3 regions of the Limosilactobacillus ingluviei str. Autruche 4 genome follow, and region 1 is predicted to be linked to each of the others. Evidence: riboswitches for the same ligand, from Rfam matches in the RefSeq annotation. Region 1 holds a riboswitch; each other region holds the start of a gene.
The links. Region 1 has a riboswitch for thiamine pyrophosphate ahead of BN54_RS07835 (ECF transporter S component). Riboswitches for the same ligand answer to the same signal wherever they lie in the genome.
Positions count from the first base shown of each region.

Region 2: another riboswitch for thiamine pyrophosphate. It lies ahead of thiM (hydroxyethylthiazole kinase); the one in region 1 lies ahead of BN54_RS07835 (ECF transporter S component).
Region 3: another riboswitch for thiamine pyrophosphate. It lies ahead of tenA (thiaminase II); the one in region 1 lies ahead of BN54_RS07835 (ECF transporter S component).

Region 1 is NZ_HE997175.1:104,638-114,572, reverse strand. Features, by position in the region: gene BN54_RS07850 (LTA synthase family protein) at 1-1,754, shown strand, start outside; gene BN54_RS07845 (NAD(P)/FAD-dependent oxidoreductase) at 1,789-2,787, opposite strand; gene BN54_RS07840 (nucleoside hydrolase) at 2,958-3,917, shown strand; TPP riboswitch at 4,327-4,414, shown strand; gene BN54_RS07835 (ECF transporter S component) at 4,506-5,066, shown strand; gene BN54_RS07830 (ATP-binding cassette domain-containing protein) at 5,069-6,454, shown strand; gene BN54_RS07825 (energy-coupling factor transporter transmembrane component T family protein) at 6,451-7,104, shown strand; gene BN54_RS07820 (hypothetical protein) at 7,160-7,525, shown strand; gene BN54_RS07815 (cation:proton antiporter) at 7,587-9,524, shown strand; gene BN54_RS07810 (alpha/beta hydrolase) at 9,590-9,935, opposite strand, start outside.
Region 2 is NZ_HE997173.1:528,316-538,250, forward strand. Features, by position in the region: gene BN54_RS02580 (hypothetical protein) at 1-141, shown strand, start outside; gene BN54_RS02585 (hypothetical protein) at 315-521, shown strand; tRNA gene BN54_RS02590 (tRNA-Gln) at 769-840, opposite strand; gene BN54_RS02595 (YfhO family protein) at 931-3,828, opposite strand; tRNA gene BN54_RS02600 (tRNA-Pro) at 3,891-3,964, opposite strand; gene BN54_RS10185 (hypothetical protein) at 4,317-4,478, opposite strand; gene thiE (thiamine phosphate synthase) at 4,555-5,214, opposite strand; gene thiD (bifunctional hydroxymethylpyrimidine kinase/phosphomethylpyrimidine kinase) at 5,220-6,020, opposite strand; gene thiM (hydroxyethylthiazole kinase) at 6,013-6,783, opposite strand; TPP riboswitch at 6,871-6,977, opposite strand; gene BN54_RS02620 (FAD:protein FMN transferase) at 7,001-7,930, opposite strand; gene BN54_RS02625 (NRAMP family divalent metal transporter) at 8,039-9,253, opposite strand; gene BN54_RS02630 (LamB/YcsF family protein) at 9,299-9,935, opposite strand, start outside.
Region 3 is NZ_HE997176.1:83,129-93,063, reverse strand. Features, by position in the region: gene BN54_RS08515 (MDR family MFS transporter) at 1-929, shown strand, start outside; gene BN54_RS08510 (DUF4811 domain-containing protein) at 933-1,634, shown strand; gene BN54_RS08505 (aldo/keto reductase) at 1,763-2,614, shown strand; gene apf (aggregation-promoting factor) at 3,094-3,714, shown strand; gene tenA (thiaminase II) at 3,775-4,428, opposite strand; TPP riboswitch at 4,497-4,602, opposite strand; gene BN54_RS08485 (RluA family pseudouridine synthase) at 4,632-5,516, opposite strand; tRNA gene BN54_RS08480 (tRNA-Asp) at 5,578-5,653, opposite strand; gene mprF (bifunctional lysylphosphatidylglycerol flippase/synthetase MprF) at 5,783-8,383, shown strand; gene BN54_RS08470 (DJ-1 family glyoxalase III) at 8,528-9,100, opposite strand; gene BN54_RS08465 (alpha/beta hydrolase) at 9,093-9,935, opposite strand, start outside.

The sequences.
Region 1 (9,935 bases):
TCCACGACCTCTTGTACTGGGTGGACATCGTCATTATTTTGTTACTGATGCTAGGGAAAAAAATCAAGTTTGACCCGCGGGCCTTGGGCCACCGGCTGGCCTTTGCCGTTACTTCGGTCGGTCTCTTGATTTTAGGACTCAACATCATGGTCGCCGAATTTGATCGCCCACAGTTGTTAGGGCGGACCTTTGACCGGACCTACATTGTAAAATACCTGGGGATCGATACCTTTACTGGTTACGATCTGGTACGGTCCCAACACACTTACAACATGCGTAAGTCGGCTACGAAAGCCCAGCTGGAAAAGGTAAAGAAGTTTACCGATACCAACTACGCCAAACCCAACGACCAACTGTACGGGATTGCTAAGGGCCGAAACGTGATTGTGATCCACCTGGAAAGTTTCCAGCAGTTCTTAATTGATAAAAAGATCAACAACCAAGAAGTTACCCCCTTCCTAAACTCGCTCTACCACAGCAACAGCACCTACGCCTTTGCCAATTTCTTCCACCAAGTCGGTCAGGGGAAGACCTCCGATGCCGAAAACATGCTGGAAACCAGCACCTTTGGCCTGCCACAAGGCTCCCTGTTTGCGACGCTGGGCAACGACAATACCTTCGAAGGCGCGCCGGCCATCTTAGAGCAACGGGGTGGGTATTCGACTGCGGTCTTCCACGGCAACGTCGCCTCCTTCTGGAATCGTAATAACGTCTATAAGAACCTGGCTTACCAATACTTCTTCGACGCTTCGTATTACGATACTTCCGGCGACAAGGCCACCGGGTATGGCTTGAAGGATAAGTTGTTGTTTGCGGATTCGATTAAGTACTTGGAACACTTGCAACAACCGTTCTACGCCAAGTACATCACCGTTACCAACCACTTCCCGTACGAATTGGACAGCGAAGACAAGGACCCGAACTTCACGACTGTTGACACGGGTAATACCGCCGTCAATGACTACTTTGTCACTGCCCACTACCTGGACCAGTCGCTCAAGGAATTCTTTGCTTACCTGGACAAATCCGGCCTGGCAAAGCACTCTTTGATTATGATCTATGGGGACCACTACGGAATTTCCAACTCTGAAAACAAGTACCTGGCCAGTGTCTTAGGGCGTTCCAACGAAGATTGGACCGACTTCGACAACGCCATGCTGCAACGGGTTCCCTTGATGTTTGTCATCCCCGGAACCGACCAGGGGAAGATCTACCAAACCTACGGAGGCGAAATCGACGTCTTGCCGACCTTGCTGCACCTCTTGGGGATTTCCACCAAGCGCTACATTATGTTTGGGACCGACCTCTTCTCCAGTCAACACCGGCAGTTGGTGGCCTTTCGCAATCAAGACTTTGTGACACCAAAGTACACCAGCGTCAACGGGACGATCTATGATACGACCACGGGGAAGATTGCCCACTTAACGGCCAAAGAACAAAAGCAAGTCGAAGCCGACCAACGCTTTGTCACTAAGGAATTGCACCTCTCGGATGCCCTCAACCAAAAGAACCTCTTACGTTTCTACACGCCGAAGGGCTTTAAGAAGGTCAACGCTAGTGATTACAACTACTCCAACGGGTTGCAAAAACTGGAGCAAAAGGACCGCAAGCTCGGCAATAAATCCACCAGCCTCTTTGCGCAAAACGGCCAGAAGACAACCGCCGATCTCTTCTCCACCGATGCGCCAGAGTTGAACCACTCGTCAACCAGTTCCAACCGGATTAAGATTACCAACCCCGATGGCAACAATTAAGGCATAGAAAAAAGCCCCGCGGCGGGGCTTTTTTCTATGCCTTGATCTTCATTGATGAACTGTGCATCGCCAGGCGCTTATCGGGATAGAGCGCTTTGGCCAGGGCCGTTACGGCCACTGGCGCTTCCCCAAAGCCGTTGGCAATCAGCGCAACTTTCCCCGGGTAGGTTACCCCGTCCCCAATGGCGTACACGCCCGCCACACTGGTTTGCATCGTCGAATCAACCTGAATCAAATGGTGTTCACTCGCCAGGTCTAATTGCCAGTCCTTGAGGGCGGCATTATTGGAGGTAAAACCGTAATTGACCAACACCCGATCCGGGGTAAGGGTCAATTCTTCTTCGCTCTTCATTTTCTTGAGGGTCAAACTAACCTTGCCATCTGCTTGACTGCTGATTTCCTTTGGCAAATAGGGCGTTAAAATTTCTACCGCTGACGTTTGCAAGTCCGACACCATCTTAGGCAGCGCCCGGAACTGGTCGCGCCGGTGAACCAACTTAACGCTTTTGGCTACTGGTTCCAACATCAAGGCCATGTCGATCGCGGAATCCCCACCGCCGAGAACCACTACGTCTTGCCCCGCAAAATCGGCCTTCTGCGTGACAAAGTAGCTCAACTGCTGGTCATCAAGTTCAGCGGCACCCGGCAGCGCTAAGGACCGGGGGGTAAAAGCGCCCTTGCCAAGCGCCACTAAAACGGCTTTGGCCCGGTAGGTGGCTTGGTCGGTCGTAATCGTAAAGCAACCATCCGGATCTTTTTGCACGTTGGTGACCATCTGGCCGACCACCGTGTCCACCGGGGCAATCGCCATCTGGGCCGCTAAGTCCGCCGCAAGTTGGCGCCCGGTCACCCCCGCCTTACCGGCTACATCCCAGATTTGTTTTTCTGGGTACAGCGCGGCGGGTTGGCCCCCTAAGGTTGGCAAGGCTTCGATCAGTTGCGCGTTTAATTCGTGCAGCCCACAGTAAAAGGCCGCAAACATCCCCACTGGCCCGCCACCGACAATGGTGACGTCATACATCTTTTCGGTCATCTTTTTTGCCTCATTTCCGCTAATTTTCAGTAGTTTTATTGTAGCATTGGCCCCCCACCGGCGCAAAAAACCGCAATTGCCAATTGTATTCCCTTTCATGATTCGGTATGATTAAGGAGTAAAACGTTACTACTTGAACAAACGCATAGAAAACATTTGGAGGGACTAATATGGCTCAAAAGAAAATGATTCTCGACTTAGATACTGGGGTGGATGACGCTTTAGCAATCGCTTACGCCGTGGCCGCTCCCGACGTAGATCTGATCGGGATCGTTTCTTCTTACGGGAACAACTTGCTTGATGTTTGTGCAGAAAATAGCTTGAAGCTGTTGGAATTGTTAGGCCAAGAAGATGTACCGGTCTTCTTAGGTTTGCCACATTCCAGCACCAGCGATCACTTTGAGGTGATGCAAGTTTCCAAGGACATTCACGGTGACAACGGGATCGGCGACGTCGACCTGCCGGCCCCAAAGCGCCCCTTAGAAGAAATGTCTGGGGTGGACTTCTACATTGAAGCCGCCCACAAGTACGGCAAGGACTTGATCATCATCCCAACCGGCCCAATGACTAACTTAGCGGCGGCCTTAAAGAAGGATCCGGAAATTGCCCACTTGATCGGCAACGTTACCTTCATGGGTGGGGCACTGACTGTCGAAGGGAACGTGACGGACGTGGCGGAAGCCAACATCAACCAAGATGCCAAGGCTGCCAACGACGTCTTGACCAGTGATTTACCATTGACGATGGTCGGCTTGGACGTTACTTTGCGAACCCTCTTGACCAAGAAGGAAACCCAACAATGGCGCGACCTTGGCACGAAGGCCGGTCAAGCCTTTGCCGACATTACCGACTTCTACATCGATGCCTACTACAACTTAGACATCGACAAGAATGGTTGTGCTCTGCACGACCCACTGGCGGTTGGGGTTTCTTTGGACCCATCCTTCGTTCAAACGATCAGCCTCTTTATGAAGGTGATCTACGATGAACACAACTACGCCCGCACGATTGGGGACAAGGACCGGCTCAACGAACCGAACCCGAATGTGCAAGTCGCAGTCAACGTTGATAAGGACCGTTACCTGGCCACCTTTATGGACTTGTTGACTAACTTGTTCAAACAACACTAATCTCCGCTGAATCATCACAAGCTGAGCAATTCCCGCTCAGCTTTTTCTTTTGTCGTTAAAGTCACGGAACGTGGTATCAGCAGACGGGATATTTTCCCAGCCAATTTTTTAACCACATTCCGTGGTTTTGAAATTGGACTGATGGTTATAACTTATCCCCAACTTATCCCCAAAGTAACCGACTTATCCACCAAATCTTGGGGATAACTCCCACCTTTTCCACACCTTGCAAATAGCCTATCATTCTTATTATCCTCAATCCTTCACCATGTTGTCCCCAAATTTATCCACAGTCTGTGCATAATTGTCCCGCCGCTTTTCCCCAATTGCGTTAAAGCCCCGGTTACCACATTTAGTAGCTCCCTCGGCTTGATCTTTCCCGGGTGATTCGCTACAATGAAGGCATCAATTACCATGTCTGGGGTGCCTTTGGCTGAGATGATACCCATTAACCTGATCTGGTTAGTACCAGCGTAGGGAGTTACATTCGGTAGATCTTTGAAGACGAATTTAACCCGCGCTCCCAGACGAATGCTTGGGAGCGTTTTTACATGGGATTGAAATTTCTTTTTCCCAGGGGGAAGTATTATGTCGACACGTTATCACTTAAAGGATATTATCCTACTGGCGCTAATCGGGATCATCTTCGGGGTGATCTATTACGCCGGGGACTTTATCTACAATGGTTTTTCCATTCTCTTAACGCCCGTTGGTTTAGGCCCCATGGCCAATGATTTAACCATGGGCCTGTGGTGCATGGCCGGTCCGATGGCAGCCATGCTCTTACGCCGGCCCGGGGCGGCCTTTCTCGGTGAATTTCTCGGGGCCGCCGGTGAAATGTTTTTAGGTGGCCAATGGGGGGCCGCTAATCTGATCTCCGGCTTTGTCCAAGGGGTTGCGACCGAGCTTGGGTTCGCCGTTACGCGCTACAAGCATTACGATTGGCTCGGGCTGGCTTCATCAACTTTCTTTGCGACGCTGATTACCTTCGGGTGGGACTGGTTCCGGAACGGTTACGCCCACTTTAGCCTGGGGCTCAACTTGATCTTGCTAGTCGCACGCTTTATTTCCATGTTTGTCTTCTGCGGGGTGCTGGTTAAGTTGATTGCCAACTTACTGGAACGCGCCCACGTCATTAAACCCGCTTAATTATGACTGACCCAATTACGATCCAAAACGTGATCTTTAGTTACCAGGCCCACCAACCAGTGCTTCAGCTCGCCGACCTGACCATTCCCCGGGGCAGCTTTACCCTCCTTTATGGCCCCTCAGGCAGTGGCAAGTCGACCCTGTTGCGCCTCTTGGCCGGGCTGTTGCCAAAATACGGCGGTCACTTAAACGCGCAGGCCGCGATTAACTTGGCCCCACAAGAAACGGCGATGCTTTTTCAAGACCCGAGTCTCCAGTTTGCCCTGGATACGCCCCAACACGAGGCCGAATTTGCCCTCGAAAATCTGCAAGTTCACCGGCACCAAATGCGCCATCGCATCCGGGACGCCTTTGCGACCGTGGGCATCAGTGACCTGGCGGACCGCCAGTTTGCGACCTTGTCCGGGGGGGAAAAACAACGGGCGGCTTTAGCAGTCGTGATTGCTATGCACCGGCCCGTCATCTTATTAGATGAGCCCTTCGCCAGCCTCGATGCCAAGAACCGGGCCTTATTGTTAGCACAATTACAAGCCCAAGTGGCCGCTGGTAAAACGGTGATTATTGCCGACCACGACCTGGCCAATTACCAAGCGGTGCAACCACAAATCATCCGCTTTGACCGGGCCCATCAAGCAACCCAGCTGCCTGAAGCGGCGGCGCAAGCCCTCTTAACGGCCGCCGCTCAGCCGATTGCCCTGCCCACCCAAGCCGCAAGGACCTGGCCGGCCGCGATCGTGGGGCGCAAGCTGGTCCTTGAGCGCCCCCACCAACGCTTATTAGACCAGGCCAACTGCCAAATTCCGGCTAACAAAATTACCCTGCTGACTGGCGAATCCGGCAGTGGCAAATCGACGCTCTTAAAGTGCCTGGCCAAATTAGTTCCCTACCAAGGCGAATTAACCCTGCAGGGGCGCTCGTTGCAAAAGTATCGGCCCCGGCAATGGGGCCGGCAAGTCGGCTTGGTCTTCCAGCACGCCGCTGACCAATTCCTAAACGTCACCATGGCCGAAGAATTAGCCCTCAGCCAAGCGCAGGGACGCCACCCCTACTTCACCCCCGCCAACCTAACGGCAGCCATTGACCTACTAGGACTCACAGGGTTAGCAGACCGGGTCGTCTACTCCTTGTCCGGGGGGCAGCAAAAGAAGCTCCAATTATTAGTCATGCTGATGATGGGCCAACCGGTCCTATTGTTAGATGAACCTTTTGCCGGGCTGGATGCCGCCTCGGCCCAAGCCGTCCGGCAGTTAATCACGGCTTGCCAAGCCGTTCAACCGGCCACCATCATCGTGGTTTCTCACCAGTTGGCTGGCTTGGCGGGGTGGGTGGATTGTCACCTGCACTTAAGCCACCAGCAGCTCCAAGATCTTGCCGAGGTACGCTCATGAACCCAAGTCTCAAGTTATTATTAGTCCTGTTACTCTCGTTAGAAATCTCCTTTACCCAAAAATTGGTTGTCAACCTCCTATTGATCGCCGTGGGGCTCGGATTAGTCATCGCCACGCGGCCCGGGCTGCTAACCCTGCTGCGCTTACTGGTCGTGCCGGCCATTCCGGCAGCAACGCTCTCAATCACCATCGGGCTGTTTACCCCGGGGCACGATTGGTTTTTTGCGGCCGTATTGGCCAGCCGGGTCTACGTTTACGTCCTCTTGGGCAGCGCCGTGACCCTAAGTACCCCGCCCTTACGCTTGGCGCGGTCGCTCGAACAAAACGCTCACTTGCCAGCGAAATTTGCCTATGGCACCTTAGCGGCGATCAACTTATTGCCCCGGATCGTAACGGCGGTTAAAACGATTAAAGCCGCCGGGCAAATGCGGGGCGTAACCCTGAGTTTTTGGTCGCCACGTTTGTATTTCAAAGCAATCCTCAGCGCGATTACCTGGTCGGAACAATTAGCCCAAGCAATGGAATCGCACGGCTTTGTGGAAAATCAACCACGGACGGTGGCCCAACCGATCCCGCTTTCAAAAATTGATTGGTTGCGCTTTGTGGGGAGCTTCGGTTTGGCTCAGGTCGTCTTAATTGCCTTTCCATAATAATTTCGGTAAGATAGGAGTAGTTACTTTTATCACCCGAATTTTGGAGGCGCCAATGAAGAACCAACCTGTTATCATGGACACCCCCACGAAATTGTTGGCCTGCTTGAGCTACTTCAGCATCCTGTTTATGCCGGTGCTGTTCCCGTTAATTGCCTGGCTGGCAGCCACCCACATCCAGCAGCCCAACCTTGCGATTGCTTACCACGCGAAGCGGGCCTTTTGGTCGCAATTATTGCCAACTTTATTGGGCATTGCTGTCATTATCATCATTGCCGGTACCGGTTTGGCCGTTGGTGACCAGGGCTTTGGGCAAGTCGCTTGGCTCTGGCTGCTCTTATTAGGGCTCTTATTATTCGCTGGCCTGCTCTTTTGGCTCTACAATATCGTGATGGGGATTATTGTTTTATTGGATCGTTAACCAAAACGGCCGGGAAGTTCCCGACCGTTTTTCGTACATAATTACTATAAGGAGGATTTTAATGTCAACCATTTTTGGGGTCTTGACCCTGATTGTCGCGGTGGTCATTGCCAATATTGCCCACCTCTTTTTTCCCCGCCTTCCGCTGGCCTTTTACCAAATTTTCGTCGGGATTTTTTTGGCTCTGTGGCCAAGTATCTCGACCTTTACCCTGGAGCCGGAAACCTTCCTGCTCTTAATTATTGCCCCCCTCTTGTTTAATGATGGCCAAAACGCCTCCTTCCGGGCGATTTCGCGCAACGTGAAGCAAATTATTTCCATGACCGTTTACCTGGCGATCTTTACCGTCTTGGTCGCCGGGATTGGCCTGCACTTCGCCGTCGCGGCCTTCTCTTTACCATTGGCCTTCATGCTGGCGGCCATCATTACCCCAACGGATGCGGTTGCCGTCAAATCGCTAACCACTGGCGTCGCGATGCCTGCCAACGTCCACCGGACCTTAGAGCACGAATCGTTGTTTAACGACGCTTCCGGCTTGGTCCTGTTTAGCCTGGCCGCGTCAACCTTGGCCTCGGGACAATTTTCCTTAGTCCATGGTTTAACCACCTTCCTGTACGTCTTCTTAGGCGGGATTATTTTCGGGGCCCTGGCCGGCTGGCTAATGATTGAACTGCGCCTCTTTTTGATGCGGACCAACGTCGACATCGGTCAAATTGTCATTCCCTTGAACGTCATGACGCCGGTCATCGTCTACTGGTTGGCCGAAGAACTCCACTGCTCGGGAATCTTGGCTGTGGTAGCCGCTGGGATCATGCACAGTCTGCTCAACGACCGGTTGCGCTTAACGTCGGCCAAGGTCCAAATTGCTACGACCACCCTGTGGCAAATCCTCAGTGATACCTTAAACGGGATCGTCTTCGTCTTTTTGGGGTTAAGTCTCCCCGAAGCATTAGGCGCTACGACCCCCCAAAGCCTGGGTAACCTGACCTTGATCGCCATCTTCCTCTACCTGATCACCACGGGGATTCGCTACTTATGGGCGCGGCTGAACTTTGTCGATCTTAAAGGGTCCACCGAAGATCAGCGCAAGAATGCCCTCGTCTTAGCCCTGGGAGGGATTCACGGGACGATTACCCTGGCAATGGCCTTTTCCATTCCGACCCTCATCAACGGTCGGCCCCTGGCCCTGCGCAACACGATGATCTTGATTGCTGCTTTAGTGATTTTAATCAGTATCATCAACGGGGCCCTGCTCTTTCCTAAACTGTTGCCCCCTAAGCGCAATACCTACACGGCGACGGAATTTGCCAATGGTTTGATTGCCGCCGTCCAAACGGCGATTGGGCGAATTGAAGAAGCCGCTGCTCACCCCCGGGAACGCGCCGCGGTCATTGACCAACTCAGCTCGCAAATGACCTTAACCTACCAAGTGAACTCCGCCACCTACCAAAAAATCTTGGCTGACTGCCATGAGGTTGAAATGCAACTGATTGATGAACTCAGCCAGGAAGGGCAGATCGATCAGTTCTTACTTGATTTCTATCAGCACTTGATCACCCAAAGCGTAGTCAACCACACCAACCATGGCCTCCGTTCCTTTATCCGGACCTTTTATCACCGGTGGAAGTGGCGCCGCATTCGCCACAAGTTGCGCCAAGTCCAAGTGACGACCGCCACCGATGCCGTCCAAAAAGAAATACGGAATCTCTTGGCGCGGACCACTTGGGCGGTCAACAACCACTTAAACCAGGTTCAAACGTCAACGAATGTCAATGAAGTGGCAATGGTCCGTCGGCTTTACCTCAACCGGATTCGGGCCCTCAGTCGCCAACAGCGCTTGGACCAAGAGGTAATGCACCAGCTCTTCGTCAGCGCCTTCCAGGATGAACATAGTTTCATTCAACAAGCCCTCGCAGCGGGTGACATTAACGCCGATCTGGCCAAAGCCCTCAACGAACACATTTCGATTGATGAATTGGTCTACATGCAATCCAACTAAGCAAACGGGACGCTCCACCAACCTGGTAGGAGCGTCCCGTTTTAAGTTCCTTATTTCCCGGGAAATTATTTTACGTAACGAGCTAAGAAGGCTTGCAAGTGGGCCCGGTAAGCTGCCGGGCTCGTCGCATAGGCTTTGGCATGGCCCGCGTGCGGGACGACCCAAATTTGTTTAGGTCCCTGGGTGGCCCGGTAATTTTGCCACACCATCTTAGTTGGCACGAAATCATCAGCGGCCCCGTGGATCAATAGTAAGGGCCGGTGATTGTGATGAAGGGCCCGCGTGCTGGAGGCGCTTTGGGTAAAGAAGCCATTGGCCACCCGGTTGATCACACTTAAGGCCCCTTCAACCGGAATTCGAACTAACATTGGCAAGTGATACAAATGACCCGCTTGATAATCCAATTCTGCT
Region 2 (9,935 bases), on a different contig from region 1:
AACACAATCCTTGATATGATTAAGGCACTGGAAAGTCAAGGGATGGCGGAAACACAGGTAGTACAAACCATTGCCACCATGCAAGCTATTTCCCAAGCTGAAGCCCAGAAATACTATGACCAGCTAGTCGTTGCCAGTTAAGTCACGTGCCCCAAGCCACCTACTTCCGATCGTGGCTTGGGGCACATTTATTAAGCGTATCCGACTCAATTGACATGACCCGGGGAACCGTTGATACTAAAGATAAGTTTATTGCCGCAGTAGACGCGGAAGTGCAAGAGATCCGCGCCGATAAACAACGGGAGGCGAGGTTTATGAAAGAACAAATCGAACGGCGCCGGGAGTTGCGCAAGAACCGGGAAGCAGAACGGAATAAAAACACATTAGGGCTGATTAAAGCGTTAGAAAAACGTGGAATGCCTGCCCCAGAGATTGTCGCCATGATCGCCGATGCGCAGTCCATTTCCCAGGCTGAAGCCCAGAAATATTATGAGCAGCTAGTCGTTGCCAGACCCTATTAACACCAGCGCCCCAAGCGAGCATTGAATCCTCGCTTGGGGCGCTTTTCGGTTACAACTAGTTCCCCCATACTCTGTAACTAACCATGGTTGTAGCTAACCTCATTGTCATTTTTACTTACTTATTTTCAGTATAACTAGTTTTAGTATAATACGATTTAGTAAAACTAAACTTACTAAAAGCGTTTTCATTAACAAGCAACTTCATACACGAAAAAAACGACCAGCCTCTGCTGATCGCTTCAATGAGTTGGGCTAGCTGGATTCGAACCAGCGCATGACGGTACCAAAAACCGTTGCCTTACCGCTTGGCCATAGCCCAATTTGTAAGTCATCATTTGACGACTTCATTAGTATAGCAAATCCAGCGGTAATTGCAAGGGTTCATCCCAACTTTTTTAACATTTTTGGTCTAGGCGGCCCGGTGACGGCGGACCCACCAGGTAATCCCGGCCAGTAGCACGGTCCAAGCCAGCCCGAACAGGCTGATAAGGGCCCCCACCTTTAAGCCCGGGACGTGGTAGGTCAATTTGATCCGGTGTTCCCCCGCCGGCAGGGCCAAGCCGACAAAGGCGGTATTGGTTCGCAAGACCTGGGCCGGGTGCCCATCAACCGTCGCCGTCCAGCCCTTGGAATACGGAATCGAGGAAGTCAAGACCCCGTAACGATCGGTCGTCAACCGCCCGCTGACCGTATTCGGCGCAAAGTGCAGCTTTTTCAGGCCGTGAGCGCGGATTTGGTTTACCTCAGCCTGGTACTTGGCCCCCAGCCGCTCAGCCACCACCTGGTACTTCAAGTGGTAGGTCCCGAGCTTAGTCGGCTTAAAGGTCAACTCAGATGGTAAGTGCTTGGCAAAGTAGCCAACGTTCATCGTCCCGTTTTTGACGACCTTAAAGAAGGACAGGACGCTTTGCTTGGGCTGGCTGATCTTTTCGGTCCCGTACTTGCTGGTCAGCTGCAGGGTATAGCTGATGTCGGGCGAACCATTGATGAGGTGGTAGCGCCAGTACTTGTACCAGACCGATTTTTCGTTGAGCGCCGCGCCGGGATTAAAATTGGCGGTTTGCTTAGCATGGGCCATTTCCGCGGCTAATTGCTGCTTGAGGGTCAGTGGCTGATACTTAATCGTCTGAAATTCGACGTGGAGCTCACTTTCCTTAAGTCGCTTGGCGAATTGTTTGTTGGTCAATTGTGGTAAGACCAGCTGATAGGTCTCCTCGGCGTCGCGGTAGTGCAAGTTCGCCGGGTTGACCTGGTTAAAGCGGTTGGAAATCAGCTGACTCTTGAGCTTGACGACGTTACCCGTTAAATCCGCCGGCGTCAGCTTTTGAGCCACGTGGTCTGCAACGACCACCCCACTGGCCAGTGCCCGCTCCTTAGCCGTCGGCCCCAACTGGCGGTATTGAGCCGGGGTGATGGCGGTGCTTTGCCAATACAGGAGCGGGAAGTTTTGCTGACTCTTGAGCCGGACGGTTTGGATCGGCGGCAGATCCTCCTTCTTGGTCGCCCCCGCTGGTTGCTTGGCATTGTAATCGTACTGGGGCGCTGTCGCTTGATCCAAGAAATACCCCTGCGGCCACTTGGTTGCGTTAGCGCCGTTGGTTTGGACAAAGAGATACTTGACCCCTAAAAAGTTCAGCCAGACGCTCCGGTCATCGACCTGCCGCAGCGGGACGTTGGCCTGGTACTGGGTGTTTTGCAAGTCCTGGCTGAACTGACCGAGGTACTGATTTTGCAGCGAGTAGTAGGAATCGATATTGTGCATGCCAGTCGTCAAGTCATTATCATTCAAGACGTCGCTGACAATGTCATTTTGGCTGAGCGTCGAAACCCGGTAGGTCGGCTGCTTACTCAGCCCCTTTTCCAAGCCCCCGTAACGCTGGGTGGTCAAACGCTGGTAAGCGCCGCGCGGCAGCATCGCGCTGGCGAAGTCCCCGTTGTACGGAAAGGCGGCGTAAATGGCGTTAAAGCCGGCGTTGGCCAAGATCAAGGCCAGTAGCCACCGCCCCGGGTGGGCCACCACCCCCGCGTGAATCAGCCACAACAACAGCAGGCCACCCAACAGGCAGGTCAACGGTACAAAGAGGGCCGCATCGTTTTTAAGGAAGTACGTGGCCAAGACGACCAGCAGGTAGACCGCGGTCGCCCACGACATTACCAGCAGCTGGTGGCGGGTCAATTCACCGACGTGCTGGAGAAGGAAGCAGACCGCCATGGCAATCGGCAAATAAATCAGCAAGGTCCAGCGGTTCGAGGCCGCCATCAGCCCATTGAAAAAGGCGCCAACCGCCGGAATCAAAAGCATTACCAAGGCGAGGGCCAAGCTGAGCGCCAACAACGGATAACGTTTGGGCTGCAAGTAAACGTAGACCAGGGCCAAGAAGCCAAAGGAAACAATCCCTAGCGCCGCCCAGAACATAAAAGACCACTGGCCGCCGTTAATCAAGGCCTTGGGCAAAAAGAGGTAGTAATACGCCGGGTAGGTCGTCAGCCCATTGGCAAAGGTCGAACCGGCCCGGGTGGAATTCATGACGGTCAAAACTTCTGGTACTAACAAGACCGCGCTTAGCAGCAGACTAGTCGCCGTTGCCAAGCCCAGCTTCAAAATGGTAACCCCGTAGTCCAAGCGCCCCCGGTAATGGGTCAGCGCCCGCAAGACCAAAAACAAGAAGGTGCCAATCCCCAGCACGTAGGCCAGGTAGTAATTATTGACCAGCATCCAGACAAAGGCTCCGGCCAGTGGCCACCACGAGCCCCCCTGCAGGATTCGTTCGACCTGCACGACTAGAAGCGGGAACAGGATGAAAGTGGTAGTAAAAAAGGGCTGGGCTAAGCTGGCGTAGAGCAGGTAAGAATTAACCAGGTAGACGACCGCCCCGGCCACGATCACCCAGTCGGCCAGCTTAAAGTGGCGGGCAAACCAGACAAAGGCCAGCCCGGCACAGTACAGGCGCAGCACCACCATCACCTGGTAGGCCAAGACCATTTTGCCAGCCGGAAACAACAGGGCCAGGTAGGCAAAGACGTCCCCGATCGTGTAATAGGAAAAGATCGCAAAGGTATCCGACCCCAGCCCCATCCGCCAGGACCACCACTGGTGCGGGCCCAACGGGTGGGTCAAAAAGTGTAAGACGGCCTTGCGATATTCAATCAAGAGCGGGACGTGCTGATTGAGCGGATCCTTATTCCAAATCAAGCTGTTGCCCGTCACCAGGTAGGTGCCGTACATACAAGCCGCAATTAAAATAAAGACCAGGCTATACAGCAGATAGACCCGGCGCTGCTTAGGCTGGGCAAATGAAAATTCCATCGTAATTCCCCTTGGTAAAAAATTAACGGCCGTGGTAATTGCTTACCACGGCCGTTGATGAATCGGGAAAACAGGATTCGAACCTGCGACCCCCTGGTCCCAAACCAGGTGCTCTACCAAGCTGAGCTATTTCCCGAAATGAAGTCCTTGTCATTACCTGACAACAGTTAAATATATTACCGGTCACCAGGGTAAATGTCAACCACTTTTGTTAATTTTTTTAAGCTCGCTTCCCCACCGCAAAATTTACCCCAGCAGGGCCGTCGTTTCCGCTGGAACACTGGTAGGCGCAGCGTGCCGGTGACAGGGGACGGACTGCCCCCCGCCCCCGAAAGCTCACCGGCTCTATTATACCAGACCGCTGGGCGGGGGCTGGTTAAATTTTGGCAAAGTCCCGCGACAATTCAAAACGCCCATCTCTTCTGCTGAGCTGGGCGTCTAAATGCGCTTAAGCCGTGATAACAAGTACCCCGAATTGGATTAACTACCTAAACTTCCCAAACCCGCAATTCCACCACCACCGCTAAAAGGGCTTCAAAATCACTTCGATCAAAGCCCAAGCGTACCATCTGTTGTTGTAATTGCTTTTCGGTGGCCAAACTGGCCCCAGGCTGACTGGCCAACTGCAACCAATGGGTAAATTCCTGCATGTCATTTCCTCCCAACGAAAAAAGTAGGTCCCCTTTTAAAGGCCCTACTTTATATATACGCGGTTTCGGCTGATTTTTAACTTTTAATTTTGGCATAATTGGCAAATTGACGCGTCGCTTTGGCCACATCATGGGCCCCCAGCACCAACGAAATCACCGCCGTCCCGGCCACCCCGGTGGTCCAGACAGTGGCTAAATTGGTTGCGTTAAGTCCCCCGATCGCCACGACCGGATGGTAACTTTGGGCTACCAACGCCGCTAGCCCCGCAACCCCTAGGGCCGGATCGGCATCCGCCTTCGAAACCGTCGGAAAGACTGGTCCACTGCCTACATAGGCCACCCCAGCTAATTGATTGGCCCGCGCCACTTGGGCCGCCGTCGCACAAGAATAGCCGACAAAGAGCCCCGCGGCTTGGGCGGCCGCGAGCACCGTTTCAATTCCCTGGTCGCGTTGGCCGACGTGAATCCCGTCCGCCCCCAGCTCGCGGGCCAGGGCGAGGTCGTCATCGACCACGAAGGGACAATCGTACTGGCGACATAGAGCGCGCAACCGATGTCCCAACTGGATCCGAGCTCCCCCGGTCAAAGCGCCAGGTCCCTTTTCCCGGTACTGAAACATGGTAATGCCGTTTTGCAAGGCGACTTCAACTTTGGCTAACAGCTGAGCGGGCTGCCCCTGGGTATCCTGGCTCCCGCCCACCAAGTAGGCCTTTAACATCGTGGTTTCAAATCTCATTTTTACTACACCGCCCAATGATTTAAGGGGCCGTGACCGTGCCCGATTTGAATGCCTTCCCGAATCGTCGCCGTGACGTAGGCCTTGGCCACCCGGATCGCCGTTGCCAAGTCGACCCCCTTGGCTAATTCCGCCGTTATGCAAGCAGAGATCGTATCGCCAGTGCCGTGGGTATTAGCGGTCGCCACCCGCGGACTGGTCAGCCAAAAGTCCCGTCCGTTTGCCAGTAAGACGTAATCCACCGCCGCTTGGTCTGCGCCCAAGTGACCACCCTTGACCAAGACATTGGCCGCTCCCAGGGCCTGCAAGTGTTCAGCCGCCTGGCGCATCTGGGCTTCCGTCCGGATCTTTTGGCCGGTTAAAACCTCGGCCTCGGGCAAATTTGGCGTGACTAAAGTGGCCAGCGGCAAGAGCTGGTCGCGGACGGTGGCCACGGCCTCATCAGCCAAGAGCGGCGCCCCACCCTTGGCAATCATCACCGGATCAACGGTTAGCGGACCAAAGTCGTAGCGCTGCAGGTTTTGGACCACCGTTTGGACCGTCTGGGAATCAGCCAACATCCCGGTTTTGACTGCTTTAATTTGGAGGTCCTCCGCCAAAGCAGCAAACTGAGCATCAATCATGGCCGGGGGTAGGACCTGGGCCCTTTGGACGCCGCGGGTATTTTGGGCCGTGATTGCTACCAAGACAGTGGTCGCAAAGACGTGGCGCATTTGCATCGTCTTCAAATCCGCCTGCATCCCGGCCCCACCACCGGAATCAGAACCCGCGATTGAGAGGGCCTGGGGAAATTGTGGCTTAGTCATTAGTCTGCACCGCCTTTCCAAAGTCGTGTGGGGCTTGAGCGAGCACCGTCAGAAAATTGCTCAGCCAGTGCCCAAGTTGCCCGTCATCCGCCTGGGCGCCGGCCTGACCAAAGTAGGCCGTCCCTAATTCGGCCGCCGTCAAGGGGGCCATTGGCAAGGTCAAGCAACCGGCTAAAAAGGCCGATAACATATCCCCGGTCCCAACCACTTTGGGCATCAGCGGACTGCCGCCAGGCAGCGCCTTGGTATGCTGGCCATCACTGACGTAATCGACCGGGCCCGACAAAACGACCAGACAAGCGTGGCGCTTGGCACAGGCCGCTGCCACCTGGGCCAAGTTGGACTCGGTCCCCGCGTCAATCCCGTGACCATGGCTGGTCGCCCCCGCCAAAACCGCAATCTCGCTGGCGTTGCCCCGAATCAGGGTTACCGGGCCGGCTAAAAGCTCGGTGATTAGCTGCCGGCGCGCCTGGCTGGCCCCGACCGCCACGGGATCCAGGACCAACGGCTTCTTGAGTTGGCGCGCGGCGGTAACAACGGCCCGTAAGAGGGCCGCTTGTTCGGCCCCAACCGAGCCGATATTGACGACCACGGCATCCGCCAAGGCCACCAATTCCGCGGCTTCGGCCGGGTCGCTCGGCATCAAGGGCGACATTCCTGCCGCACTGAGGCAATTAGCGACGGCCCCGGCGGTGATAAAATTCGTGACCGCTAACACTAGCGGTCGCCGCTGCTGCAGACTAGTAATTAATTGAACTTCCATTTGCCATTTCCTTTCCGGAACGGCCAGGCCGGGAAACGAAAAAACGCGTTGCGATGAGTCAACTCACCCGCAACGCGCGATCACTACTTGATCGGCTTGGTAACGTCCCTTCGCGAGTCTTAACTCCCAGGTTCAATGGATCCGTACGTTTGCGTACATCTCAGCCCGGACCACGGGCACTCCAGTTACTTAAATTGGTTTAATTATAACCCTTTTTTCACATCACGGCAACTGCGCCGGGCCCGGCGCACTGGGTTAGTCGTCCGGCCTGATCAATCACGATCGCCCGGACTTGGGGCAATTGGGCCACCGTTTGTTCAATCGTCGCCCGGTCCTGGCCAAAGAGCATCGTTGTCCAAATTTCCCCATCAACCGAGCGGGGCGAGATGATCGACAGACTGGTAATCTGGGCCGGGGTTGGGTAGCCAGTGTGCTTATCAAAAATATGGTGGTAAAAATGATTGTGCGCCTTTAAATTCCGTTGGTAGATCCCGGAGGTCACGATCGATTGGTCGCGCAAATTCAAGACCCGCCGGTAAGTCCCCAGCGGCTGGGCTGGATCTTGTAGGCCAACGTGCCAATTACCATCGGCATTGGTCCGCTTGCCGCCGATCACCACAACGTTGCCGCCCAGGTTCAGCAAGGCTGACTTAACCCCCGCGGCGCGCAAAAAATCGGTCAGCAAATCGGCAATGTAGCCCTTGGCCAGCGCGCCGAGATCAAGCTCCATCCCCGGTTGGGTCAAGTAGACCGTTTGCCGCTGAGCATCCAATTCAATCTGGTGCGGGTCCGTCAGGGCCAGGCGGGCCTGGATCTGTTCATCACTAGGTTTATGGGCATCGGCAAAGCCAATGTGCCAGAGTTTAACCAGCGGACCGAGGGCAATATTGAGATTGCCGTCCGGCCTTAAACTGTACTTTTTGCCCAGGGCAATCAAGTCAAATAATTCTGGGGCCACTGCAACGGGGGCCACGCCGGCCTGGTGGTTGACCTGCATTAATTCGGCCGCCTCATCATTGGCCGAGAAGCGGTGTTCGTATAGTTTCAGCCGCGCGACCACCGAATCGGCCAGCGCCTCCCCCTTAGGATCATCAATTTGTACGTCAATTACGGTCCCCATCAAGTGGACCCGGCGGGTTGCCATCATTTGCCGTCCTTCCTTTCTTTTGGTAAGTCGTTGTTTCCAGTGTACCCCAGGCCAGCCCGCTTGCAAAGCATTAAAAAAGGCGGGCCGCACCCGCCCCGCCGAATAACACTAACCGAAGAAACCAATCACCGTCTTGACACTGGCAAAGGCCATGAAAGCGACCACGATCCAGCCGGTGATCGCTAACCAGAGCGGATGGCGGTAAGCCGCGCCCATGATCTTTTGGCGACCAGATGCCACCAGCAAGATTGCCAGGGCAATCGGCAGGATAAAGCCGTTCAAGGCCCCCACCACGACCAGCACCTTAGCCGGTTGGCCGATAAAGACAAAGACCACCGTCGCAAAGGCGATAAAGCCAATCGTCAAAGCATCACGGTACTTGACCGACCGCCCGCTAACCGCGTAATCCAAGAAGGAGGTCGACGTAAAGGTCGAGCCGATAATCGACGACATCCCGGCCGCAAACAGCAAGAGGCCGAAGAACTTGTAGCCAAAGGCCCCCGCCGCGGTCTTAAAGATCGAGGCCGCGGGGTTGGTTGGATCTAAAGTCGTGCCGGCCACGACGACCGCCAGCCCAACCAAAAACAGCATCACCCGGATGACGGAAGCCAGCCCGATCCCGGTCAAGGCCCCCAAGTTGACGTACTTCAAATCAGCTTGGCCCTTAGCGCCACCTTCAAGGAGCCGGTGGCCCCCCGCAAAGGAGATGTAGCCCCCGACGGTCCCACCGACAATCGTCAGGATCGAGTAGAAGTCAATCTTAGTTGGCGCAACGGTGTGAACCGCCGCCGTCGCGTACGGAATCTTAGTCACGCACAACATGTAGACCAAGACCAGCACCGCAATCACCGCTAGGGCTTGGACCGTCCAGTCGACGACCTTCAAGGCGTTGCGCACGATCAAAATCACGATGGCAATTACCGCCGAGATAATCGCCCCGGCCGCGACGGGAATGCCAAACAACACGTTCAACCCTAAACCGGCCCCGGCAACGTTCCCAATGTTAAAGAAGAGGCCCCCTAGGGCCACGAGGGCGGACAGCAGGTAGCCCAAGCCCGGGACCACGTCATTGGCAATCATTTGGGCCCGCTTGCCGGCCACGACGATCACCCGCCAGATGTTTAACTGAACAATAATATCAACCAGAATACAAATTAAAATCGCAAAGCCGAAGTTGGCCCCTTCGGCCTGGGTAAAGGTCGCCGTTTGGGTCAAAAAGCCCGGGCCGACCGCTGACATCGCCATCAAAAAGGCGCCCCCGATCGCCGCCTTCTTGACGGCGGCGTGGCGGCTAGCCGCCGATAAATCACGTCCGTTTTGCATTGTATCACCTCTGTTCTTTCTTATACCAACTGCATTAAGCTAAATTTAACCCGCGCTGATTTCAATCCCTTGGGCCAGCATCGCCGCCCGCAGTTCTTTAACCAGGGCCAGGGCGGCTTCGTTATCGCCATGGACACAAATCGTATCGACTTGCAACGGGACCGTTTCCCCGGTAATGGCGGTCACGGCTTGGTTTTCCACCATCGCCACGGTCCGGGCCGCCACCTGCTGGGCGTCCGTCAGTACGGCGCCGGCCTGGCCGCGCGGCACCAAGGAACCATCCGCCTGGTAGGCCCGGTCGGCAAAGACTTCCGAACGCGCCGGCAGCCCAACTTCGGCCGCTGCTTGAAGCAAGGCCGAGCCCGCCAGCCCGTACAGGGGCAGGCCGGGATCAAACTGCTTGACCCCCCGGCAAATCGCCAGGGCTAAATCGTAATCCTTGGCCGCCGCGTTGTACAAGGCGCCGTGGGGCTTAACGTGGTGAAGGCGGTGACCCTTGGTAAAGCCCGCCAAGGCCGCGACCTGGTAGGTTACCAGGTGTTCAACTTCCAGCGGGGCCATTGCCAAATAGCGCCGACCAAAGCCCTGCCGGTCTGGAAAACCGGGGTGGGCCCCAATCGCGACCCCGCGCTGGGCCGCGACCGCCACGGTCTGGGCCATCACGTCGGGATCCCCAGCGTGT
Region 3 (9,935 bases), on a different contig from region 1:
TGATTATCGCCTTCTTTGTGATGAAGCCGGTCTTACGGGTTCACCAACAGCCCCTCGATTTCTGGTCGGTCGTCACCTCAACGATCGGGTTTGGGGGCCTATTATACGGGGTCTCGGAAGCTTCCAGCCGCGGGTGGGGCGACCGCTTAGTGCTGGGCTTTATCATTGTCGGGCTGATCTTTATCGCCCTCTTTATTCACCGGCAGCTGAAGTTAAAGGATCCGTTCCTGGAAATGCGGGTCTTTAAGCACCCTGAATTCGCCTTGGCCGCCGTCTTGTCCAGTGCGGTCAACCTGGCCATGATCGGGGTTGAAATGCTGTTGCCAACTTACATCCAAACGATCCGGGGGGAAACGGCCTTTCACTCTGGCTTAATGTTATTGCCCGGGGCTTTGATGATGGGGTTCATGCAACCAATTACCGGACGCCTCTTTGATAAGTACGGGGCCCGGCGCTTGGCAATTGTTGGTTTAACGATGCTCTTGATTGGGACGGTGCCCTTTATGACCCTGACCGATAAGACGCCGGTCCTTTCCATTATTGTCTTCTACGCCATTCGGCTCTTTGGGGTGTCGATGGTCTTCATGCCAGTCACAACTTCCGGGATGAACGTATTGCCGATTGCCGAGATGTCCCACGGGACGGCCGTTAACAATACTTTCCGGCAAACGATGAGTTCGATTGGGACTGCCATCATGACGACCGTCTTAACCAACGTTCAAGATGCCACCAAGCCTGCGCACAGCTTGTTGACCTCGGCGCCCCTGGTTTACAAGGGCCATGCCATCAACGCGGCCTTAAATGGGTTCCGGGCAGCCTTCGGGGTGTCCGCCATTTTTGCCGTCGCCGCCTTGGTCTTAGCCTTCTTCTTAAAGAAGGAAAATACCGTGCGTTCTATTGATGTCACCGATTTACCAAAGGAGGGTTAAGCGATGATTATTTTACTGGTTATTCTCAGTGCCCTGAGCTTTTACCTCTTTGGGGCCGTATGGGTCGAAAAAGCCAGTCACTTACTGTGGGCTGGGCTGTCCTTAATCATTTTGGTGGCTTCCGTAACGGTCTTTGCCCTCCATGATGTCAACCACTTGGGGATGAAGACGGTCACCACCACGCAGACGGTTTCCCTGGCTTCGGTCAATCCGCAAGCTAATTTGCTGGTGTACAAGCAATTGGGGACCGGCAATGAAAAAGTCTACGTTTATAAGACCGACATTCACCAAAAAAAGACCAAGCACACCTGGGTCGACAGCAAGGCCACCACGAAGCTGACGCAGACCACCGGGGACGCCAAAGTGGTAATCAAAACGCAAAAGTACGTCTATGCCAACGGCTTTGCCAAGGCCATGTTTGGGATTTTAGGGGATAACAACGAAACCAAGCACCGCAGCTACGATTTCCAAGTCAACCCAACCTGGGCGGTCATCAATACGCACCAGGCGGCCCAACTTACCAAGCAGCTTAAGCAGCCTGCCGCCCAAGCGCAAATGAAAACGGTGATTGCCAGCCAAGTTAAGCAACGCATGGCCCAAGCCCTGCAACAAAATCCACACTTAACGCCGGCCCAACAAGGGGCCTTACAGCTGCAATTCACGAATGAAGCTAAGGCGCAAGCCATTCAACAGTTAGTCAAATAGCAAGGCTAGGAACTCCGGGACCCCAGCGGCTCCGCGGTTCCTTTTTTCTTACTTTTAATCAGTTTAAAAGCGCGGTAAGATAGGGATAATGATATGTTTCTACCTATTAATAGTTTGGAGGGAAAATTATGACCCAGTTGCAAGCTCAATGGTTAACCTTGGCGGATGGCCACCGTATGCCCCAAGAAGGCTTTGGCGTCTATAAACTGACCGACCAGGCCAGCATGACGACCGCCATCAAAAGTGCCTACCAAACCGGCTACCGGCTGTTTGATACCGCCCAACTCTATGAAAACGAAGCCTTGCTGGGGGTAGCCTTAAAGGAATTAGCCGTCCCCCGGGATAATTATTTTGTAACCACGAAAGTCGCGGAACAAAACCAAGGTTACCAGACCACTATCCAGTCGGTTAAGGAATCCTTGCGCCGCTTGCAGTTAGATTACGTCGACTTGCTGCTGGTGCACTGGCCGATGCAAGCCCACTTCTTTGCGACCTGGCAAGCCTTAGAAGACTTGCAGGCCCAAGGTTTGACCAAATCAATTGGGGTCTCTAACTTTGGGATCGTTCACTTGCAGCTGTTAGCCACGCAAGCCCACCAACGGCCGGTCGTCAACCAAGTCGAACGGCACCCGGGCTTAAACCAAGCGGCCTTAATCAAGTACCACCAAGCCCACGGGATCGTAACCCAAGCCTGGTCACCCCTGGCCCGGGGCAAGTACTTACAGGATCCGGTACTGACTAAAATCGCGGCGGCCCACCAGAAATCAGTCGCCCAAGTAATTTTAAAGTGGCATTTACAAGGCGGGGTGGCCATCATTCCAAAATCGGCGCACCCGCAACGGATCGCCGAAAACGCCGCGTTGACTGATTTTACCCTCAGCGCTGCGGAAATGGCCCAAATTGACGCCCTGAATCGCTTTGCCCGGGATGGGCGCGAACCCGAATTGGTTTATGAAAATAACGTGCAATACCCCCGGTAAGCAAAATTTGATTATCGTCCTGGCCTTGCTGGCCAGGACTTTTTTTGGTTCCCCGCCCTTTATGACAAAAGATTACAAAGCGCGCAAGGCTTGTCCTGACTGGGTTTGGTCCTTGTGCTTACCTAACTTGGCTCGCTAAAATGACGATCGCAACCTTTCTGTAATAAACCAGGCAAATTTGAAGCTTTTTCCCCCGTTTATCGCTGGGAAGCAAAAAAAGTTGACCTTTTTCGAATTTTTTCCGAGATTTTTTCGCTCTTTCCGCCGGCAAAGTTTGGTCGGCCAAAAAAGCGATCAGAACAGTCATGCTTCCCCTTACATTCAAGTTAGGTAAATCGTTATATTACAAAAGATTACGAAATCCCCCCGTTTTCCCCGTCCTTCGCAATTCGCTTGTTATCTGTTCGTAACCTTGAGCGGTTATGATAGTAACCGTCGAAAATATGAACGAACAAAGAAAAGGATGGTTAAATTACCCTATGTTAAAGAAAAGCATGTTAACTACTGCAGCAACTCTTGGCATCGCCGCTTTTGGGATCGCAGCCGGCTCCACGGTTGCCAGCGCGGACACGACGTACACCGTACAAGCCGGTGACACCCTGTCTTCAATTTCCCAAAAGTTTGCCAACAGCTCCGTTGACAAGCTGGCCCAAGACAACAACATCCAAAACGTCAACTTGATCTACGTTGGCCAACAACTCTTGATCAAGGACAACGGCGAAACGACCCAAGCGCCAGCTCAAACGGCAGCCCAAGCTGCGCCAGTCCAAACGACGCAAAGTCAAGCTCCGGTTTACTACGCGCAACAACCAGCTGCGCAAAGCAACTACGGCTACCAAGCTCAAGCTACCAGCTCATACACGGCGAACCTGGGCGGGAACGAAGCCGCAGCCCAAGCTTGGATTGCCCAACGCGAATCTGGTGGAAGCTACACGGCCCGGAACGGCCAATACATCGGGAAGTACCAACTTTCCGCTGCTTACTTAAACGGTGACTACTCCGCTGCCAACCAAGAACGGGTTGCCCAACAATACGTGGCTTCCCGTTACGGTTCTTGGACCAACGCCCAAGCCTTCTGGCAACAACACGGTTGGTACTAAAAATTACTTTAACTGAATGTAAAAAAAGGAATGGCGCTTTCATGCCATTCCTTTTTTGCGTTAGCGCCACCTTTGTTGTTCGTAGGCCATCTGCCAAAATTGTTCCTCATAATAACAAGATTTTACAAAGGCCTGGCGCATCTGCTCGTGGGCCGCTTCGTCCAGTGGTGCCGCCAATTCGTCGACGATCGCCCGCATCTGGTTGGTACTACTGGAAAAATCATCACTGGCGTAACTGTCGAAAAACTCCTGGTAAAGCGGGTTGGGACTGTGTTTTTGCGCCAACCGTCGGCCAACCTCATTGTAGAGCCAGTAGCACGGCAAGAGGCCGGCCGCCAGGGCCGCCTTGCCGTGGGCCTGGTTTTGGTAGGCCATGTGAGTCTGATAGGCATAATTGGTCGGCGCCGGTTTGGTGGCCGCCAATTCGACCGCCGAAAGCTTCAACTCAGCGTGGAGGCGCTGACGGGCCAGGTCTTCCCCCTCACCGAGGCTGGTCAAAATTTGGGCCAGCGCCGTATTAAGCTGGGCGGCCAGGACCTCGTGCAAGCGACCAAACATTTCTAGGTACTGGTGATCTTGGCGCAAGTAGTAGCGAAAGGTCGCCAACGGCAGGGTCCCGTCACTCAGGCCAACGATAAAGGGGTGAGCCAGGCTGCGGGCCGTGGCAACCTCAATCACGGGAGTCAAAGTAGCGGTAAACTGTGTCTCTTTCATAACTTCCTTTCCGGACGTTGCCCCGCCCCGCCGGAAAAGGGACGAAAAAAGCGCCACTTCTCCCGAAACAGCGCTAAGCGTAACGTCCCTTCGCGAGGATTAACTCACAGGTTCAAGGGATCCGTCCGTTTGCGGACATCTCAGCTCGGCACACGAGCACTCCCGGTTACAATGGTTGTTTTTATTATAAGCCCAACGTCTCCCTAAGCCAACTGGTCCCACAAAGTTTGCAGGGCCGCCGGCAGGGGACTGGTCAGAGCCACGGGGGCCTGGGTAAAGGGATCGGTGAAGGCCAAGCTGGTCGCATGCAGGGCCTGGTGATCACTGCGGCTCAGGTCACCGCCGTAGAGGTGATCGCCCACCAAAGGATTACCCAGCCAACTCAAGTGGACCCGGATCTGATGGGTGCGGCCCGAGTGCAGGCGCAGACGCACCAGGCTATAGCCGGCCTTTTCTTGTTCGACCCAGTACTCGGTCTTGGCGGGCTGGCCGGCCGGATCAATCACCCGGGCCGCCTGGCCGGCTACCCGCAGAATCGGTTGGTCAATCACGCCGTGCGCGGCCGGTAAGTGCCCACTCACGATTGCCCGGTACTCTTTTTTAACCGCGTGGCTTTCCACCTGGGTGCTGATCATGCTGGAAGCGACCCGATGCTTGGCCACCAGCAACAAACCGCTGGTAAACCGATCCAAGCGGGTAATCAAATGGGGCCGCAAATCGACACTCTTTTGGGCCACTAAGTACCCCTTGACCCGGTTTAAAGCGGTATCGGCTTGTTCCGTGGGTCCCGGGACTGAAGCCAGCCCCGCGGGTTTGTCAATCACCAGCCAGTTGGCATCCTCATAGGCAATCTGTAAGGGGCCATGACTGACTTGGACGGTGGGATCCGCCATTTCTGGTGCCACCTTAATCGTCAGCGGCTGGTTGGGTAAAATTTTGGTCGTCGGGCGGACCGGCCGGTGATCAACCAAGAGCTCTCCGGCCCCATTTTTAATATCATTGAATAAGCGGTGTCCCATCCCCAACGACTGGAGGTAACGCTTAATTTTAATCGGCTCTGTGCCACGGTACTGCCAAGTATTTTCCATGCTTTCATCCTTTCTTTGCCAAGAAAAAAGAGGCCGGGAATTTCCCGACCTCTTACACATACGGTCCATACGAGACTCGAACTCGTGATCTCATCCGTGACAGGGATGCGTCCTAACCAAAACTAGACCAATGGACCATTTCCTTAAGCACAAATAATAATATACCGGAAGTCCCGGCCGCCGTCAACATTTTTCCATGAATTCTTGCGAAATTCCCGAAAAAAATGTAGGTTAGTAACAGAAGTTATCTTTCGTGAGGGGGAACTATGCAAAAAATTATCCAAACCAGCCAAGCCCTGTGGCAACGCTACGCGAAGGGCTTGAAGCTGGTCTTCGTTACTTCCGTGGTGTTATTTGTCATCATCAGCTTAGGAAACTTTTTTAAGACGGTCAATTGGGACCAAGTCACAACCGAACTGACCCGGCAGTCGTGGACCACTTTAGTGCTCTTAAGTCTGGGGGGCCTCGTCGCCGTCTTGCCGATGACTGGCTACGACATTGCCATCACGCACCTGTTACCTGGTAAATTTAAGCCCTTTTACATCTTTCGCAGCGGCTGGATTACCAATACATTGACCAACGTGGCTGGTTTTGGGGGCTTGCTGGGCGCAACCTTACGGGCCCATTTTTACGGCCAACAAGCCAGCCGCAACCAAATCCTCGCTGCGATTGCTAAAATTGCAATCTTCTTGTTGGCCGGGCTGTCCTTGCTTTGTTGGCTGGCCTTGGTGATGATGTTTGGCTTCCATCAGGGCGGACACTTTAACCGGTACGCGATCTGGTTAGTCGGAGGTGGGCTGTACTTCCCGGTCGTCCTGCTTTTGACCCGCCAAAATAACGGCCTGCTCTTTAAGGAAATGTCCTTTAAATTTAAAGCCTGGGTAACCTTCACCTCCACTTTGGAATGGTTGCTGGTCGCTGGTTTCTTCATTTTAATTGGGGCCAGCCTGGGGATCCACACCAACTTAGCGGCAGTCTTTCCCCTCTACGTGGTCGCCCAAGTCCTCGGGGTGGTGTCGATGTTGCCGGGGGCGATCGGGTCCTTTGACGTCATGATGCTGATTGAATTGACCCTCCTGGGCGTGCCCCGTTCGACTGCCGTCGTGTGGCTGCTATTGTTCCGGGTCTTTTACTACCTGCTGCCCTTGGTGTTAGGGTTAATCTTTTTTGTTCACTACCTCGCCGTTCGGATTAACGCCTTTTTTGACGGCATTCCCGCCACAATGGTGCGCCAAGCCGCCCAGGTGGTAATTACCGTTTTCATGTACGTTTCGGGGATCTTTATGCTGCTGGCCGCTTCGGTCCCGGATCTGACGGCCTCCAACCGGCTCTTACAACGCCTCTACCCTTTTAGTTTCTTTTTCTTGCACCAACTGACGACCATCCTGTTTGCCATTGCGATGCTGGCTTGTGCCCGGGGGATTCAAGCCAAGGTCAAAAAAGCCTACTGGCCGACCCTGTTGTTATTGTTAGTCGGTATTGTTAATACGTGGCTGAACCTGGGAACGCCGTCCTTAACGATTTACCTGGCGGTGTTGCTCTTGTTGGTGATTTTAATGCGCAACACCGTCTACCGGGAAAAACTCCAATACTCCCTCGGTAAATTTATCGTTGATGGTTCCATTTTCGCCGGCAGCTTGATTCTTTATTCGCTTGTCGGCTTGGTGAATTCCCCCACCTACACGGCCAAGCACAAGGTCCCGAGCTTTTTCCTCTTCCCCGGGGAAAAAATTTGGCTTTCCGGCTTCTTTGGCATGTTGTTGGGGCTGTTGATCATGGTCCTGATTTTCCGCTACTTTATGCATGGCGCTGACCCCTTTGGGATCAAACAACCCCTGGCGGCTGACCGCGTCCGGGCGATCATCGCTGAATTTGGGGGCAATGAGACCAGTCACCTCGCCTTTTTGGGTGATAAAAATATCTATTACTATACCGTCGACGGCAAGGACCAACTCTTCTTTATGTACCAAGCCCGCAATGGGCGCCTCGTCGTGATGGGGGATCCGGTCGGTAATCACGCGGTCTGGCAAGAAGCGGTCTACCAATTCATGACCACCGCTGATCGCTATGGCTACCAACTGGTCTTCTATGAAGTTGGCGAAGAAATGACCTTACTCTTGCACGAGTATGGCTTTGACTTTTTAAAAACGGGTGAAGATGGCCTGGTCAAATTAGCCGACTTTACCCTGGCCGGGAAAAAGCAGCGGTCCCAGCGGGCCTTAATGCATAAGTTTGACCGGGAAGGCTACCAGTTTTCAATTATTCAGCCCCCCTTTGACGACCAGTTCATGCGCGAACTCAAGGCCGTGTCCGACGAGTGGCTCGGCCATCAAGTCGAAAAGGGCTTTTCGTTAGGCTATTTTGATCCTGCCTACCTCAATACCGCTCCAATCGGCATCGTCACCGACGCTCACGATAAAATCGTCGCCTTTGCCACCTTTATGCCAACCGGGGGCAAAAAAATTCTGACGATCGACTTGATGCGCCACACCCACGACGCGCCGTCTGGCATCATGGACAAAATTTTTATCGCGATGTTTGAATACGGCCAACAACACGGTTACACCTACTTTGACCTCGGAATGGCCCCCTTGGCCAACGTTGGTCACTCCCAGTTTGCCTTTAACGCCGAAAAAATTGCCCACTTCATTTATGAATACGGGGCTGACCTGTATAGTTTTCAAGGCTTGCGGCGCTATAAGGAAAAATATGCCTCCCTGTGGCGGCCGCGTTATACCGTCTACTTTAAGCAGGGATCCCTGGTTGCAGCCATGATTGCCGTCGTGGCCGTGGTCAACCAACGGATCGACCAACGCCCGCTGCCCGCCACCTTCAAATCCTCATGGTTGTTATGGTGGAAGCATTAAGGCCAACTTGAAGCTAGCAAGAAACTAGCTTTTCGACTAAAACTTAGCAAGTAACAACCAAAAAGCGCTAACAACCAACGTTTTCAGTAACGTGGTTGCTAGCGCTTTTGAAAGCTTAAGCCTTTTTCCAGCCGCTTCGTTAAGTTAAATTTCTTGTTTCAAATAGGTGTACAGCATCTCATCTTGCATTGTCGTCGTCGCAATCCCCAAGACCTGGGCAATTTTAAAGGCAAAGGCCAACGCCGTCGCCGGGCCCCGGCTGGTAACCAAGTGACCAGCTTCATCAACCACGGTAATCGCCGGTGAAAAGACGGCAGTTGGGTTGGTTTGCCCAATCGCTTTTTCAACCCCCGGGTAACAGGTATAACGGCGGCCGTCTAAAAGGCCATACCGCGCAAACGCCAACGGCGCCGCACACATCGCCGCATTCCACTGGCCAGCTGCTTGGCGGGCTTGCATCAAGGCCATTAATTCATCACTGGCCCGCAAGTTTTCCGCCCCCGTCGAACCCCCGGGGAAGACCACGCAATCATAATCCGCTAACGCCGCACTTAACGTCGTATCTGCGGTCAGTTCAATTCCGTGGGCCCCTTGGATTTTCAATCCGGCTAACCCCACCATCGTTACCTCCGCCCCGAGGCGGCGAAGGACATCCACCGGCGTTAGGGCTTCGATTTCTTCACAACCATCGGCTAATACCACTGCGACACTAGTCATGTTTAACTTCCCCCTTAATGGTCTTTGCCATTGCCAACAACGCGGCTTGCCCCTCCGGCGTTGCATGCAGCGGATAGGCATGGTACAAGCCCCGCCCGATGACTAATTGGGCGGGCACGTCCTCACTCGCCAAGCGGTTGGCAAATTCAATCGTATCTAAACACATCAATTCCTTGGTCCCCACAAACAGTTGGACGTCGCGCATCCCATTTAACGGGCCCCGTAACGGTGCAACCCGGTAATCCACCGCCGACCGGCCCCCCGCAAACTTTGCGCCCAACGCTTGCAAGCCCGCTTGGTCCAACAACACATCGCGCCGTGCGTAAGCGGGCAAGGCTGGGTTGGTCAAGTGCAAATCCAACCACGGTGATAACAACACCAAGTGCCCGGGAACCGGCAACCCTTGGGTCACCAACTCCTCGGTGAGACTGGCCGCCAACCCGCCACCAGCCGAATCCCCCAAAAGGGTAATTTGACTGACCGGGGTCTGATCATACAAAGCTGCATAGAGGCGGTGCAGATACGCCAAGGCTTGATCAACCGTGGCCCCCGGTAAGTGCGGATAGTCCGGTACCCAGACTTGGGCTCCGCTGGTTTGCGCCAAGCGGTCGTAGAATTGCCAGTGCACCTTCGTTGGGGCCAATACATAAGCCCCCCCGTAGAGCGCCAGGACCACTGGTTGGGGGCCCGGTTGAGCGTTAAGCACCATCACTGGCCGACCAGCAAAGCGCTTCTTGGTCACCGAACTGGTCAAATGGACGGAACGCGGCAACCCAAAGGGGGGCCGGCCCGCTGTCTGGAGCAATTTCGCCCGCCCCGTAGAAGTGCTTAGTTG